2 regions of the Pseudoalteromonas sp. CNAT2-18.1 genome follow, and region 1 is predicted to be linked to the other one. Evidence: predicted binding sites of a transcription regulator. Region 1 holds the regulator's gene; the other holds the start of a gene.
What was found. Region 1 encodes sigma-54, which starts transcription at its own class of promoters, with help from an activator protein. Its sites were predicted from a motif close to GTTGGCACGNNNNTNGNNT; they were not measured.
Positions count from the first base shown of each region.

Region 2: flgA (flagellar basal body P-ring formation chaperone FlgA) is a predicted target of sigma-54. The motif match lies at 6,475-6,493, and genes of this name have one in related genera.

Region 1 is NZ_JAKRFR010000005.1:324,252-332,642, reverse strand. It holds gene MHM94_RS13140 (BON domain-containing protein) at 1-224, shown strand, start outside; gene MHM94_RS13135 (YqaE/Pmp3 family membrane protein) at 306-464, shown strand; gene mgtE (magnesium transporter) at 461-1,819, opposite strand; gene MHM94_RS13125 (HPr family phosphocarrier protein) at 1,936-2,208, opposite strand; gene rapZ (RNase adapter RapZ) at 2,208-3,053, opposite strand; gene ptsN (PTS IIA-like nitrogen regulatory protein PtsN) at 3,120-3,566, opposite strand; gene hpf (ribosome hibernation promoting factor) at 3,568-3,855, opposite strand; gene MHM94_RS13105 (RNA polymerase factor sigma-54) at 3,881-5,377, opposite strand; gene lptB (LPS export ABC transporter ATP-binding protein) at 5,402-6,127, opposite strand; gene lptA (lipopolysaccharide transport periplasmic protein LptA) at 6,127-6,651, opposite strand; gene lptC (LPS export ABC transporter periplasmic protein LptC) at 6,641-7,195, opposite strand; gene kdsC (3-deoxy-manno-octulosonate-8-phosphatase KdsC) at 7,192-7,743, opposite strand; gene MHM94_RS13080 (KpsF/GutQ family sugar-phosphate isomerase) at 7,743-8,391, opposite strand, start outside.
Region 2 is NZ_JAKRFR010000004.1:192,527-200,917, reverse strand. It holds gene flgG (flagellar basal-body rod protein FlgG) at 1-755, opposite strand, end outside; gene MHM94_RS10195 (flagellar basal body rod protein FlgF) at 777-1,520, opposite strand; gene flgE (flagellar hook protein FlgE) at 1,650-2,975, opposite strand; gene MHM94_RS10185 (flagellar hook assembly protein FlgD) at 3,015-3,692, opposite strand; gene flgC (flagellar basal body rod protein FlgC) at 3,707-4,129, opposite strand; gene flgB (flagellar basal body rod protein FlgB) at 4,132-4,542, opposite strand; gene MHM94_RS10170 (protein-glutamate O-methyltransferase CheR) at 4,616-5,449, opposite strand; gene MHM94_RS10165 (chemotaxis protein) at 5,497-6,429, opposite strand; gene flgA (flagellar basal body P-ring formation chaperone FlgA) at 6,597-7,313, shown strand; gene flgM (flagellar biosynthesis anti-sigma factor FlgM) at 7,386-7,706, shown strand; gene flgN (flagellar export chaperone FlgN) at 7,699-8,127, shown strand; gene MHM94_RS10145 (retention module-containing protein) at 8,185-8,391, opposite strand, start outside.

The DNA of each region.
Region 1 (8,391 bases):
GCAGCGATTTAACCGACGCTAAGATCTCGACGGTAATCACTACCCGTCTACTGTTTGATTCAGAAGTCGCTGGCACTGACATTGATGTTGATACCGACCAAGGTGTCGTTACGCTTAAAGGCAATGTTGATAGCGAAGCCGAGCGTGACCTTGCGATTAAAATCGCTGAAAACACAGAAGATGTTCGTGAAGTAAACGATGAACTGCGAGTAATGGCTGAATAATTAGTTGTAAGTTCTCGGTAGAAGGCCCAGCGTTGCTGGGCTTTCCTTTATCTACAAGCAGGCTTAATTAGCGGAGCAATCATGGACATTATTAGAATCATTTTCTCAATTCTTATTCCCCCACTAGGTGTATTTTTGCAGGTGGGTTTAGGGATGCACTTTTGGCTTAATATTTTACTAACCTTACTAGGCTACTTCCCTGGCCTTATTCACGCTATCTACATTATTGGACGGCGTTAAATAAGGAACCAAGTCGCGGTTCCAAGGAATGCGAAGATACCTACGATGTCGGTAACTGTGGTCAGCACTACATTACCGGCGAGCGCCGGGTCGATATTCATTCTCTTCAGAATTAAGGGAATAACCGCACCAGCAATACCCGCAGCGAGGAGATTCATAAACATCGCAAAGGCGATCACTAAACCAATTGTTAAATCCCATTTCCAAAGCGCGATGGCGCTACCGATAAGCAAAGCCCACAGCACCCCATTCAAGGCCCCGATGGCGAGCTCTTTGGTCAGTATAAATTTCTGGTTGGTGGCGTTAATATGGCCAAGTGCGAGGCCTCGAATAACCAAGGTCAGCGTTTGCGAGCCGGCCACGCCCCCCATTGATGGCACAATACCATTGAGCACGGCTAAAAATGGCAAGATACCCAAGGTGGTTTCGAAAAAGCTCGCCACAAATGCGGCCAGCATCGCGGTCAATAAATTTACTCCAAGCCAAACGGAGCGCCGCTGAGTACTTTTAAATACCGGTGCAAAGGTATCTTCTTCATCATCTAGACCGGCTAAGCTCAGTAAACTGTGTTCAGCGTCTTCACGGATAACATCGACGATATCATCAATGGTAATACGCCCAAGTAAGTGCGCCTGATCGTCGACCACAGGGGCCGAAATCCAGTTGTGGCGCTCGAACAGCTGCGCCACTTCAGACTCATCCATGGTGATTGGAATAGATTCACACTCTTCATCCATGATGTCGCGCACGATGGCATCTGGCATGGTGGTTAGCAAAGAGCTCAATGGCATTGAGCCTAAAAAGCAGTTATTTTTATCGACTACGTAGAGCTCATCGGTGCCTTCAGGTAACTCGCCTTTGAGGCGTAAGTAGCGCAGCACCACATCAACAGAGACATCGGGACGGATAGTCACTGTATCGGTATTCATCAGCGCCCCAGCTGAGCGCTCCTGGTAAGACAGAGCCGTAGTTGCACGGTCTCTATCTTGGATATCCATTGCCTCAATAACGTCTTTATAAACGGGCTCTGGTAAGCTTCGTAATACTTCCCCTAAGTCATCATCGTCCATGTCCTCTGTCGCTGCGGCGATATGCTCAGGCTCCATGCGTGAGATAATGCTCAGGCGTACATCTTCAGAGAGCTCTTCAAGTACATCGCCTTGGACATCAGGGTCGACGAGCGCCCATAGTTTAGAACGTGTCTTATGGGGCGATGATTCTAATAATAATGCGGTATCACAGGGCGCAGTTTTGGCGAGAAGCCTGCGTACATGAACAAACTGGCCGCTATTAAGAGCTTCGGTGACTTCTTGAAGTTGTTGCAGCGGGTAATCTTGTTCATAGGCTTCTGGCATAGGCATCCCTTAAATACAAAAAATGGGGTGGGAAATAGCGTGCAAGCAAGCGCTTACAAGCCGTTGATTAGTTTAACCTAACTAAATCAATGATAGCAAAAGTAAATGCCTAAGGGTTATTCTTGTTCGTGGAACTTTTCTGCAATGAGCGCCCCGATAGCTGCCAACGCGGCGTCGGCATCAGGGCCTTCACACTGCACGCGCACTTCCTTACCTTTGCCGCTCTCAAGGAGCAGTAAAGCCAAGACACTGTCGGCCTGTGCGCTCTTATCACCTTGATATAACATTATTTCGGCATCAAAATTCATCGCCAGTTGCGCCAATTGTGAGGCTGCACGAGCATGTAGGCCTAACTTGTTTTGAATAATAAAAGTACCTTCAACCATCACTATTTTTCCTGCTCTCGATGGCGAATTTTCACGTTCGGATAAGTATCTAAAAAGCGCTCTCCCAAAGTTTGGGCAAGGTACACTGAGCGGTGTTGACCCCCAGTGCAGCCAATAGCAATGGTTAAATAACTACGGTTATTACGCTCTAGGTGGGGTAACCAAGTTTGAACAAAAGTTTGGATCTGCCAAGTGAACTTTTGCACGATTGAGTGACTGGCTAGATAATCTTGAACGGGTTGGTCTAACCCTGTGAGCGCCTTTAGTTCAGGTTCCCAATGGGGATTGGGGAGAAACCGCACATCAAACACATAATCAGCATTTTTTGGAATGCCATGTTTAAACCCAAAAGACTCAAAAGTGATCAGTAATTGCTTGTCTTTTTTACCCAGCACTTTTTCACGGATCATCTCCGCCAACTGGTGAACACTGAGCTCAGTTGTATCAATAATAAAGTCGGCGTGGGAGATGAGTACATCAAGAAGCTGCTTCTCTTCACGAATAGCGACATCCAACGTCATATTTTGCATGGATAAGGGGTGTAGTCGACGAGTTTCAGAGAAACGCTTTATCAACGTTTGTTCGTCACTATCAAGGTAAAACAGCGAAGGCTTAGCAAACTCAGGCAGGTAAGCGAGAATGTCGTTAAATTCATGCTGTTCTTTGGGCAAATTGCGCACGTCGATACTGACGGCAATTTTGTCATAATTTGCTGAAACACTGCGCACCAAGGAGGGGAGTAAAATAACTGGGATGTTATCTACGCAATAGTATCCAAGGTCTTCGAGCACCCGTAACGCGACTGATTTTCCAGAACCCGAGCGACCACTGACAATGATAAGTTCCATCCGACAACTCCTTGTTTTACCCCAAGACGCACATTTAAACCACACCATGAACCAATACGGCGCGCATTAGTCGGCGATCAATTGATAAAGCTCTTGATCGCTGCTCGCCGAGCGCAGTTGTTTACACAGTTGTTTGTCTTTTAGTTTATCAGCAATTGTCGCTAAGGTCTTCAGGTGTTGTTCAGTCTCATTAGCCGGCACTAAAAGTGCGACAAAGATATCCACTGGACGGTTATCAATGGCATCAAAGTTAATGGCTTCGCGATTGGTTACAACAATGGCAATCGTACTGTCGATACCATCGAGACGGCCATGTGGAATAGCAACGCCTTTGCCGATGCCAGTACTGCCCAGCTTTTCGCGGGTTAGCAAAGCATCAAGTACCGATTGCTCGCTGAGGTGAGGACTGTGCTGATGAGCCACCTGAGAGAGGTACTCCAGCATTCTTTTTTTGCTATTAAAAAGGACCGCAGCTTTGCTGCAGTCCTTGGTAAAGAGTGAATCTAGGTTCATGTTAGTGACGAGATAATTTCTCTTTATGTTTAATCACTTGACGGTCGAGCTTATCAATTAAGCCGTCGATCGCCGCATACATATCCTGGTGCTCTGCGGTTGCGAACAGTTCACCACCGTTAACGTGAAGAGTAGCTTCTGCTTTTTGTGTTAGTTTTTCAATATCAAGAATGACATGCACATTATTTATATGGTCAAAGTGACGCTCTAATTTTGCAAATTTGCTATTCACATAGTTGCGAAGAGAATCAGTGATTTCTACGTGACGACCGGTAAGATTTAATTGCATAAGCATTTTCCTTCTTGTCTAACGTCTATATCAAACTTTTACGCTGATTTGACGGTGGAATGGCTAGCGATTCACGATATTTAGCAATCGTGCGCCGAGCCACTTTAATTCCTTGCTCGGCTAGTACGTCGGCAATCTTGCTATCACTCAACGGTTTAGCAGGATTCTCCGCAGCTACTAGCTTTTTGATCAATGCTCGAATCGCTGTGGACGAGCATTCACCTCCGTTTTCGGTTGTAACATGGCTGGAGAAAAAGTACTTCAGCTCAAAAATACCCCGTGGTGTATGCATATACTTTTGGGTGGTCACACGGGAAATCGTTGACTCATGCATTTCCACCATTTCGGCAACGTCATTAAGCACCATTGGCTTCATTGCCTCTTCACCATGTTCAAAGAATGCCTGTTGTTGTTGAACAATGCAATTAGTTACTTTAAGTAGCGTATCATTGCGTTGTTCCAAGCTCTTTATAAACCATTTCGCTTCTTGTAAATGCGAGCGAATAAATTGACTATCACTTTGCGACTTACAGCTTCGCGACATTGATGCATAGTGATCGTTAACGCGGATCTTAGGCATACTATCTGGGTTTAATTCAACCACCCAGCGGCCTTTAACTTTCTTCACCGATACGTCTGGAATCACATACTCTGACTGCTCTCGCACAATCGTGGCTGCAGGAGTCGGATTTAAACTGTGTATCAGTGTCATCACCTCTTTTAACTGCGCTTCTTTAAGCTTAGTCTTTTTCATCAAGGTGCGATAGTCGCGACTACCAAGCAAATCAATATAGTTACAAACTACCTCTTTGGTCTCTTCAAGCCAAGGGGTTTGTGGGTCAAATTGCTTGAGCTGGATCAACAAGCACTCTTGTAAAGAACGCGCACCAATTCCTACTGGATCAAAGAGTTGGATACGCTTAAGAACGGCTTCAATTTCATCGAGCTCGATACCATCGTCTTGTTCATCATGATTCAAGCTTTCCAGCAGATCTTCACAACTGACCGTTAAAATGCCGTTGTCATTGATGGCTTCAATGATAGCTGTGGCGATGGCCTCGTCGGTGGCACTAAAAGGTGTTAATTGCAGCTGCCACATTAAATAATCATGTAACGACTCGGTGGTTTCGCCTTGGTAGATAGACTCATCTTCTGGCATAGGCCCAGAGGAGGCAACGGGAGCCGCACTAATATACTCATCCCAAGACACATCCATGGGCAAGTCTTCACTGATGGACTCGTTGTTCATGGCATCAGCACTTTCAACTTCATCCTTACTGGCGCTGGCCGTCTCGGCGGTATCGTTATTTTGGTTGTCGGACGTCGACTCTTTTTGCTCTTGGTTGTCGTTATTGTCGGCGTAATTGTCTTCTTCAACTTCAAGTAATGGGTTGGCGTCCAACGCCTCTTGAATTTCTTGTTGGAGATCCAAAGTACTGAGCTGCAACAGGCGAATCGCTTGCTGCAATTGTGGGGTCATTGTTAATTGCTGGCCTAGGCGCAGCTGTAATGATTGCCTCATGTATCTCTAACAATCCTTTAATCGTTATAATCTAAACTGCTCACCCAAATAGACGTCGCGAACCGTTTGATCGGCAAGAACTTGCTCTGGAGTGCCAGAAGCAATGAGCTCGCCATGGGAAACAATGTATGCGGTTTCACATACGTCTAGGGTCTCTCGCACGTTGTGGTCGGTGATTAATACACCAATGCCACGATTGCGCAGATGCTCTATGATTTTCTTTATATCTAACACTGAAATAGGGTCGACACCAGCAAAAGGTTCATCCAACAAGATAAACTTGGGGTTTGCCGCCAATGCTCGCGCTATTTCTACCCGGCGACGTTCGCCACCAGATAACGCCATTCCTTGTGAGTCTCGAATGTGCTGTATATTAAACTCATCAAGTAGGCCCTCAAGCTCGCTTTCACGCTCTGCTTTGCTTAAGCCCTTGCGGGTTTCTAGAATGGCCATCAAATTTTGAAAAACTGTCAGCTTTCGAAAAATAGATGATTCTTGCGGTAAATAACCAATACCTAAGCGCGCACGAGAGTGCATCGGCATCAAAGTGATATCCTCATCATCAATACTGATGGTGCCTTTATCACTGGGTACCAAGCCAACTATCATGTAAAAAGTAGTTGTCTTACCGGCTCCATTAGGGCCGAGCAAGCCGACGATACTACCTGCTTGCACTTCTAAGCCCACACTTTTGACGACCTCCCGGCCTTTATAGCTTTTCGCTAATTTTTGTGCTTTAAGAGTCGCCATTATTGCTCTTTCTCCGGCGTATCGTCACTTTGTGGTGTTAATGTTGTGCGCACTCGTGTGCTGGAGTTTTCATCCTTTTCGGCGGTGATCAGCTGTTTGGCAATATCATAGCTTATAGTTTCGGCAACGATATGCTGGTCGGCCATGGCAATCTTAGCATCACCTTGAATTTTTAGGGTCTCAGAGGCGACGTCATAACGAATTTCCAGCGCCTGTGCAGAAATCTCAGTGCCATCTTCCATCACTTCGGTGTACACAGCTGGTGAGCCGGTGGCTACGAGCAATTGCTTGTTATCACCCAATTCTGGACGACGGTGAGCCTCAAGGCGGTCAGCTTTTATTTCCCGTTTGCCGTGAACAATATGCACGTTCTTATCAAAAATAGTGATATTTTCTTTGATCAGTGCTTGTTGTTTGTCGGCATCAATTAACACTTCCTTGGCGGTGATTTGCTCAGCAGTAGCGCTGGCAGAGCATAAGCCAATTGCGATGGATGTAATTAATGCACTGATTTTATTGGTCATAATATATTGTTCGCGTATGTTCTGTTAATTCAACTATCTCTGTATTGAGGTCTGCTTTCAAGCCTTGCCCGGTGATCTTCATATTCGGGCCACTTAATACTACAGCCTGCTCGGACTCCATGCGCTGGCTATCTATATCAACTTGAATGGCCTCAGCGCTGACCTTCTCAATCATCGCCCCTTCTTTTAAGTTGGTGGCGGTGACGTTATTTTCCAAGATCAAAATGTTGTTGTTGTATAAAGTCGCTTCATCGGCGTTTACCTGCCAATTTTCTGTTTCACCATATAAGGTAAATACCGGCTTGGTGAAATGCGTAAACCCGAGCTCTTGATACAGCTCCATTTCCTCAGCATAAACGGTGTGGCTTAACTCACCCTGATCGTTATAACTAGTCTGACTCAGCCCAGTTGCGATATAGTCGGGTGTGGCAATATGGTCTTGCTGAGCGACACCATCATCTGTCGACTTCATAAAATAAGGGTACCAAAGCCACGCCATCGCGACGATAAATAGCAGTGATATGAGCGCTCTCGCTGCGTTCATGTGCTACTTCCCTGTGTTCCCAGGCTGTGTCCTTGGGCCAGCATCAGCAAATCTGTGAGCTCACGCACAGCACCAAAACCCCCTGGTAGCAAGGTACTGTAATGGGCTATTCGCTTAACCAGTGGGTGAGCGTCGTTAACCGCTACGGCGAACCCGACTTGCTCCATCACCGGTAAATCAGGGCCATCATCACCAATGTAGGCTATTTGCTCATCGCTTAGGTTTAATGTGCGCTTTAACTGTGCATAGGCTTCGAGCTTATTCTCTTTACCTTGATAAATGTGGGGGACACCCAGGCTTTGCATTCGCGTTTGTACTATCTGTGATTGTCGCCCGGTGATAACAGCAACTTCAACACCCGCATTGAGCAACGCTTTAATGCCGAACCCGTCTTTGGTATTAAAGGCCTTTAATTCCTCGCCTTGATTGCCTAAATAAATACGGCCATCTGAAAACACGCCATCAATATCGCAAATTAACAATCGAGTGCGCTGTGCACGTTGCCATGCGTCTTCGTCTATGGCTTGGTATAATTCTGAAAACAACACTAAATCACCCCCGCGCGCAATAAGTCTTGCGTATTCAGCGCGCCAATGGGACGTTGCTCGTGATCGGTCACAATGAGTCCATTAATGCGTTTTTGCTCCATAATTTTCAGTGCTTCCGCCGCCAGCATATGAGCATCGGCTGTGGTGCAGTTTGGAGTCATTACCTCAATCAGCGCGGTGTTGTGAATATCCACTCGCTGCTCCAATACACGGCGTAAATCGCCATCGGTAAATAACCCTACCAGTCGCTCATTATCATCGACAACAGCGGTCATTCCTAAGCCTTTGCTTGAGATTTCTAACAAGGCTTCTTTAATGCTTTGTGATTGGTGACTGCGTGGCACGTCATCGCCGCTATGCATAACATCATTCAAGGTCAGTAATAAACGTTTACCTAAGCTACCGCCGGGGTGGGAGAGGGCAAAGTCATCGGCGGTAAAGCCTTTGGCTTCTAATAAAGCAACAGCGAGTGCATCGCCCATTGCCAAGGTTGCTGTCGTGCTTGCGGTGGGGGCTAAACCCAGTGGGCAGGCTTCTTGCGATACTTTAATGCAAATATGAGCATCAGCTAAGGTGGCCATACTTGATTGAGGATTGCCGGTCATGGCAATCATGGGCGCGCCAATACGTTTAATTACCGGAATAATG
Region 2 (8,391 bases), on a different contig from region 1:
TCTACAGATGAAATCACTTTAGAGTTCATCTCATAAACACGCTGTGTCTCAATTAAGTTGACCAGCTCTTCGGTCACATTGACGTTCGAAGTTTCCAATGCTCCTTGAACAATGATACCCAAGCCGTCTACTCCCGGGTTACCTTGCACCGGAGCGCCGCTGACAGCGGTTTCGGTGTAAAGGTTTTGGCCCATAGGTTCAAGCCCTGATGGATTAATAAAGTCACTGATCACCAACTGACCAATCACTACATTGTCCGCCTGTCCGGCTACGCGCACCGAAACCTCTCCGTCTTGCGACACAGTAATAGACTGCGCGTCATCGGGCACGTTCATTTCTGGTTGCACCGGAAAACCAGCACCACTGGTGACGATACGACCGTCTTCGTCGGTCGTGAATTGACCATTACGGCTGTAAGCAATATTGCCATCAGGGAGCAACACCTCAAAAAAGCCTTGTCCTTGAACCATCCAGTCGAGGGAATTCTCCGTGCTTAGCATATTGCCCTGGGAGAAATTCTTCTGGTTAGCAACCACCTTGGCACCGGCGCCAAGCATCAACCCCGAAGGCATCTCTGTATCTTGTGAAGAGCGCCCGCCAGGTTGGTTGATATTTTGATACAACAAATCTTCAAACACGGCGCGGCTTTTCTTGTAACCGACCGTGCTGGCATTAGCCAAGTTGTTGGAAATAACCGAAATATCGGTCTGTTGGGCGTCAAGCCCGGTTTTACTGATCCACAATGCTGGGTTCATAGTAGTGACTCCTCGCTAATGTTACATAATCCGTAGCAGTGACTCAGCACGCTGGTCATTCTCTTCGGCGGTTTTCATTAGCTTGACTTGTAATTCAAACTGACGTTGATGGCTGATCATATCGACCATTTCATGCACAGGATTGACATTCGACATCTCGAGAGCCCCTGACATGATTGAGACATTTTCAGAAACATCAAGTTGTTGGCCATTCACGGGCCGAAACAGACCGTCGTTGCCCTTTTCCACCTGATGCCCTGTGGCCTCAACGATTTGCAATCTGTCCACTTCTTCAAGAAAGTTGGCCGGTGCGCCTTGAGGGCGAACTTGAATGGTGCCGTCTTTGCTGAAACTTATTTTCTCAATCGGAACAGGCAGGATTACAGGCCCCCCTTCGCCAACAACTTGACGGCCATCTCTATCGAGTAGCATCCCCTCTTGGGTCATTTTCAATGAACCGGCTTTGGTATAGGCCTCGTTGCCGGCATCATCTAATACCGTCAGCCAACCGTGCTCACTCATAGCAATGTCTAAATCGCGACCGGTTTCAGAAATACCGCCGGCTGTGGTGTTGGTCCCTGCCCGTTCTTGTAGAGCAAAAACGCGTGTCGGCAACCCTTCACCAAAGGCCTGCATCGAGCGTGCCTGAGCGATATCGGCTTTAAAGCCTGTGGTGTTAGCGTTGGCAAGGTTGTTACTTTTAACCCCCATCCCCAGTAGGCTTTGCTTAGCTCCTGAGGTGGCAATGTACAGCATCTTGTCCATTGGCTTGCTCCTTAAAATCGTCGTTATATTGACTAAAGCAAGATTGATACCAAGAAAAAGGAGTTATTTAAAAGGAGAGACTAGAGGGATGAAAAAAGGCCACCAAAAGGTGGCCTAGTAGGATGTTTCTTATCGGATCTGCAGGATATTCTGTTGCAGCGTTGAGTTCACCTCTAACGCCCGAGAGTTAGCCTGGAAGTTTCGTTGTGCACTGATTAAATCAACTAGCTCATTAGTAAGGTTGGTATTCGATTGCTCCAACGCTTCGGAATTAATCGTGCCCAAGGTCCCGGTTCCTGGCTCACCGGCGATGGGCTCACCAGAGTCTAAGCTTTCTTTCCAGCTGGTATTACCTACCTGCTGCAAGCCCTGAGAGTTAGGGAAACGAACCATCGCTACCTGACCTAAGAAGGTAGAGTCGCCATTACTATATGAGGCAACTAACTTACCATCACTACCGATTTCAATATTAGATAAGCGGCCCACGGTCGAACCATCTTGTTCCAACGCCTTCACCTCGAAGCGGCTAGAGAATTGGGTTGGGAGTTTGTTACCCGTCGCAGCTTCATCACGCCAGTTTAAGTTAATATCATTAAACTGGGCCCCGTTGGTCAAAATACCACTGGCGCTAAGGTTAGCACCCGATAGCGTCATAGGGTTAAACGTCGCGCCGGTGTTGGGCGTACCATCTGTTTGCAATGGTAAACCCGCTGCATCAAAAGTAAACTGGGTGATGGGGCCTGCACCTGCGTTACCCGCGTTATCAACTTCAGTGCCATCGACGGTAGCACGCACATCCCATTCGTTAGAGGCCGTTTTTACAAAGAAAAACTGCAACACGTGGGGCTCACCCAGAGAGTCATAGACTGTTGTTGATGTTGACGAATTATAGGTGGCTGAGTCATTTGGGTTAAATGGCGTTACCGTTGGAACGGTGGCACCTGCATCCAAGTTAAATGAACTGTAGACATTATCTGTCGCATTTGGAGAGCCTGATGAATCAGGTATTTGAATCGGATTGGCCGTACTCAAGCTCACCGAAGTGGTATCACCGGTTACCGGATCCGTTGGGAAACCTTGCAGTAAGTTACCTTTAGCATCGACTACGAAGTTATCATCATTAAGCTTGAACGCCCCAGCACGCGTATAGGTAAAATCTTGCGAAGCTAAATCGTCAGCCATAGCAAAATAACCTTCACCGGTAATCGCTAAATCCAGTGCATTTGACGTGAACTTTAAAGAACCTTGGTGAAACTGCTGCGCGACCATGGTGGTTTGCACACCATCACCGTTCTTCGTTTTACCGCCACTGAATACTGATGCCGCATACACATCAGCAAACTCTGCGCGGGATTCTTTAAAACCTGTGGTATTGACGTTCGCAATGTTGTTTGCGGTCACATCTAAGTCTTTTTGGGCTGCCGCCAACCCTGTTAAAGCGATATTGAAACTCATGTTTCACCTCTTCGTAATAACTGCCCGCAGGCAAATGCTTTACACTGAAATCTCAGCCACCTCAGCGAGCTTCACTGCGCCCTCTTTGGTGTTCACGATGATCCCATTCGCGCCGTTGATATTAACGCTTTCAATATTTTTGAATGTCGCCATAGGTAAAGAGCTGTATTCACCATTGATGCTGCCCTCTGCCACAATGTCGTACTCACCAGGAGGAAACGGATTGCCGTCTTTGTCGAGACCGTCCCATTCAAAGCGAATTGCACCAGCAGGTTGCGAGCCTAAATCAACCACCTCAACCACCTGACCTTTATCGTCTTTGATAGTGAGGCTTAAATTATCAACAGGCTCTTTAGCAAGAACAGTCCCTTTACTCACTTCACCGCTATACAACTCGATAGTTTCAGACTCCAACAACGCCTTTTTCCCGACTAGCGTTGACGCCTGCAGCGCCGAGTTAGATGTCATTGACGCAGCCAAAGAGTTAAAATTCTCATTGAGCTTTGAGATCCCCTCAGCCATGGTGAAATTAGTCATCTGCGCAATCATCTGGTCATTATCCGCAGGTTTGCTCGGATCCTGATAGGACAACTGCTGAGTCAGCAAGCTGAAAAAATCTTCCTGGGTGAGCTCATCACTCTTTTCTTCCGGCGCCTTATTTTGGTTATCCCAATACAGGGAGCCTAGACCCGTTGCTGATTGCACATTATTGTTCATGCTCTATCCTCGCTTTAACCCTTACCAAGCTGCAACGTTCTCGTTAGCATTTGCTTAGCAGAGTCGGCTATTTGCACATTCGTTTGATAGGAGCGTGACGCCGAAATCATATTGGCCATTTCTTCAACCACATTGACATTGGGTTTATAGATATAGCCGTTCTCATCCGCCATCGGGTGACCTGGGTTGTATTCAATTTGCAACGGTTTGTCACTCTCGACTACACCCAGCACTTTCACTCCCACAGACTCACCTTGCTGTTTGCCTACCGCTTGCTGCAGCTGAGCAGCGAAAACAGGTTGGCGAGCGCGATATGTCTGCTCCACTGAGGAGCTAACCGAGTTTGCGTTTGCTAAGTTGCTGGCCGTGGTATTTAAGCGCACGTTTTGCGCACTCATGGCCGAACCAGAAACATCAAAAACATTAAATAAACTCATGATTATGCTCCTTGACCACCTAGGGCTTTCTTAAGACCGGAAATCTTGCCGTTCATAAAGCGTAAGCTGGCCTGATACTCTATAGCGTTCTGTGTATACAAGTTCCGTTCCACCTGTACATCAACAGAGTTACCATCGCCTGTATCTGGTTGATTTGGAACACGAAATTTTGCTTCACCCATACTCATTTGGGTACTTGCTTGGAGGTGTTCCGGATGGGTGCGAGCTAAGCTATTGCCGCTTAACTGCCGATTGTTTGCCGCTTTTAACGCGCTGGCAAAATCAATGTCTTTCGCTTTATAGCCAGGGGTGTCTGCATTGGCAATATTCGACGCCAATAGCTCAGCCCTTTGCGAGCGAACGAGCATTGCTTGGGGATGAATACCAAATGCTTTATCAAAACTGATAGCCATAGCCTCTCCAAATTTTTGACTCTCTTAGAGGGGCTACAGCAATTTTTAGACCATAGATTGTAAGGCTATGTATTTAGGACTTTTTTTGGTAGATGATACCGGGATTACAACGGATCATATCGAACTCGGTACTCAAGCCTGTCATTGATTCACTCGCTCCTAAAAACAAATATCCCTTAGGGTTAAGCGCTTGCGCGAATTGACCAATGATCTTGGCTTTTACTTCCGGAGAAAAATAAATAAGGACGTTGCGACAAAAGATAATGTCAAACTTACCCAGCAACGCATATGAATCCAATAAATTCAAATGGCGAAAGCTCACCATACGTTTTACATTGTCATTAACTTTAGCCATACCGTTGCCGCTATCGCTAAAAAACTTTTTGCGTCTTTCAGCACTGAGCCCCCGAGCCAATGCCAATGAGTCATACTCAGCATTTTTACAAATATCGAGCATGGTATTAGAGATATCCGTACCGATTATTTGCGCTCCCGAGGACAGTTGACCTGGGCGAGACTGTTGATATTCGGCCACTGACATCGCTATTGAGTAGGGCTCTTGCCCTGAAGAACTGGCCGCCGACCAAATTTTTACCGGCCGACGTAAATCTTTGCACTCAGGTAAGAGCTTTGTCTTCAATAATTCAAACGGATAAGAGTCGCGAAACCACAATGTTTCATTGGTGGTCATGGCATCAACAACAGCGGCACGAAGTTGCCGCTCATGCGGACTCAACGTCTTGCTAACTAGCTGCGACAAAGATTCAACGCTAAAGCGAGCCATCAGCGGAGCCAAGCGACTTTTAACTAAGTAAAGTTTGTTATCACCCAGCACAATGCCACACTGCTGTTCTAAAAATGCACGAAACTGGTTGTATTCACCGAGCTCTAAATGCTTATTTTCCAAATTACTCTCACCTAACTCACTTGAAGCGGTTACAAGACAAGGCGGCATTAATCACAATGCACCCACTTTTTAACTGCTGTAGCCAGTTCGTCGGGGTTAAATTTGGCAATAAAATCATCCGCCCCAACTTTTTCTATCATCGCATGGTTAAATACGCCACTTAAAGAGGTGTGCAGTATCACATGCAATGGTGCCAGCTTCGGATCCGCTTTGACCTCTGCTGTTAAGGTATAGCCGTCCATCTCTGGCATTTCCACATCCGATATCAGTAACGCCACTCGCTCAGTGATATCATCTTTGCAGTCGAGCTTCGCTATTTCTTTTAATCGCAGCAGGGCCTCTTTACCGTTTTTCGCCAGCTCAGTTTGCACCCCGAGAGGCTCCAGCGCCCGTTTTACTTGATTACGCGCCACGGCAGAGTCATCGGCAATAAACACAATACGCTCACCGAGATCTTTCTGCATCTCGCCATCTGAGGCAATGCCCTCGCTGACCTCGGTATTAACAGGGCTGATCTCTGCAAGAATTTTTTCAACATCCAAGATTTCTACGAGCTCGTCATCAATCTCAGTCACTGCGGTAAGGTAAGAATAGCGCCCCGCACCTGACGGCGGTGGCATAATCTTTTCCCAGTTCATATTGACGATACGCTCAACGCCACCCACCAAAAACCCCTGCACAGAGCGGTTATATTCGGCGATAATAATAAAGCAATTTTCAATATCAGTGATGGCCGGACCGCCTACAGCCATAGACAAATCGATGATAGAAATGGTTTGTCCACGAATATGCGCTACCCCACGAATATAAGAATTCGTTTTCGGCATATTTGTTAGTGGTGGACACTGAAGGACTTCTCTAACTTTAAAAACGTTGATCCCGAACCGCTGGCGTCCTTTTAGTTTAAACAGCAATAATTCAAGGCGGTTTTGACCCACAAGTTGGGTTCGTTGATTGACAGAATCTAAAATGCCAGCCATCGGATTCTCCTAGCATTAATTTACAACTTCGCACACTCGCGCCAAATAGGAACGCATTTTGCTTCTTAGCTTCATACGTTAGTATAACTACGCTAGAACGCCCAGTTTTTGACGCTTCGTAGTTATACCCTGTTTTACCCAATAAGCATAGTCGAAACATGGTGAGTATGTTCAAAAAAATTCAACTTTTCCAAAGCTTATGGTTAATAGCCGGTGTATTAATAAGCTCAACGGCTGAGGCAAACAACGGCCAACAACAGCGCTATGATCGCCACGCTTTGCAAACGCTTGCTGAGCAATACATCACAGAGCAAGCGCAGATTCAGCCCGATCAAGAGCTGCAAGTGCAAGCGATGGACTTAGATGCGCGCATAGGTCCCAGAGAGTGTGCAGTAACACCGCAAGCCTCTACGGCTAGCGCTCCGCCATTTAATCGGCAGGTAACAGTAAAACTTAAGTGTTCAAATCCTGCTCTTTGGAGTCAGTATGTCCATGTACGCATCAGTAAGCTCTCTACTATCGTGGTCGCCAATGATCACATTGCCCGTGGGCAAATTATTAGTGCTGATGATTTAACGACGGAGCAGCGTCCGCAACATTTTGTTCGCGCTCGCTACATAGAGCAGCCAGAAGTTATTGTCGGCAGCCGCAGTAAACGCGTTATTCGCAGAGGAATGCCAATTAGTATGAATCAGTTGTGTATGGTGTGTAAGGGCGATAATGTGAGCATTATTGCCCGCTTTAACGGACTCACTATAAAAACATCTGGAGAAGCGCTAGAAGATGGCGGTGTCGGTGATAATATTCGCGTGCGTAATGTAAAGTCTGGCCGGCTGATCAATGCCAAAGTAACGGCAGTGGAAACCGTGGCGGTTAATATTTAAATTTTATGCTAAAGTATTGGCTAGAATGGCCGATAAACAGTGCAAAGGTCAATATAGCTTAGGTAATTAGTGATGGTGAATCAAGTCAACAAAGGCCAGCAAGGCTCGGTGTACAACACACCACAAAATAAAGTGGAGCAACAAAAGCTCAACCAAACGCAAGGTAATGAGGCAAATTCAAAAGCCAGTACGAAGGCTGCAGCAGACTCAGTAAGCCTTACCCCACAAGCAAAGCAAATGAAGTCTTTGCAAGAAAAAGCTGAGCGCTCATCAGGGTTCGATCAACAAAAGGTTGACGAATTAAAGCAAGCTATCAGTGAAGGCAAATATCAAGTAGATAGCGAAAAGCTTGCTAAAAACATCGCTGCGTTTGAGTTCGATTTGTATGGCTGATTCGGCACTTAGTGTGGCTCTCGGCCAACAGCTCTCAAGTTTACAAGACTTGCTACAACTACTTGAAGATGAGTTGAGCGCTATTGCCGGGCGCAGTGGTGATGAACTGAAGGAATTAACGCCTAAAAAAGAACAGGCGCTTGTTCAAATTCAGCAACAAGACCAGCATATTGCTCAGCTATTAAAAGCGCAAGAGCAAGAGGTATTAGCGCCGCACCAAGAGATGATAGAGCATGCACAGACTTTATTGCTAAAGTGCAAACAGCAAAATCAAGTGAATGCTCAGGCTGCTCACAACGCTCAGCTCACCGTCAAACAACTCAAAGATATTCTTATCGGCGCACCAAGTTCATTAACCTATGCTGCCGACGGCGGGATTGACCGCAGCGAAAATAAAATCGTAAAGAATTTAAAAGCCTGAACCTACTAAGCTAAATATTGATTTGAAAAAGGGAGCCTAAGCTCCCTTTTTTACCTCTTACAGTTCGCCTTTGCCCGAGCTATCCAGCATTGCTTTGATCACTTCATCATCGCCAACAGTGGCATATTGCGAGGCTCCTCCAAAGCCATGCTCCTCACTCGTTATTGTTTGCTCTGAGGCTAAATCATCAAATTGAGCTAATACCTCTTCTGCCTCATCGGGATTATCCAAAATAGACTCAGCGCCTAACAAGCCCGATTCACT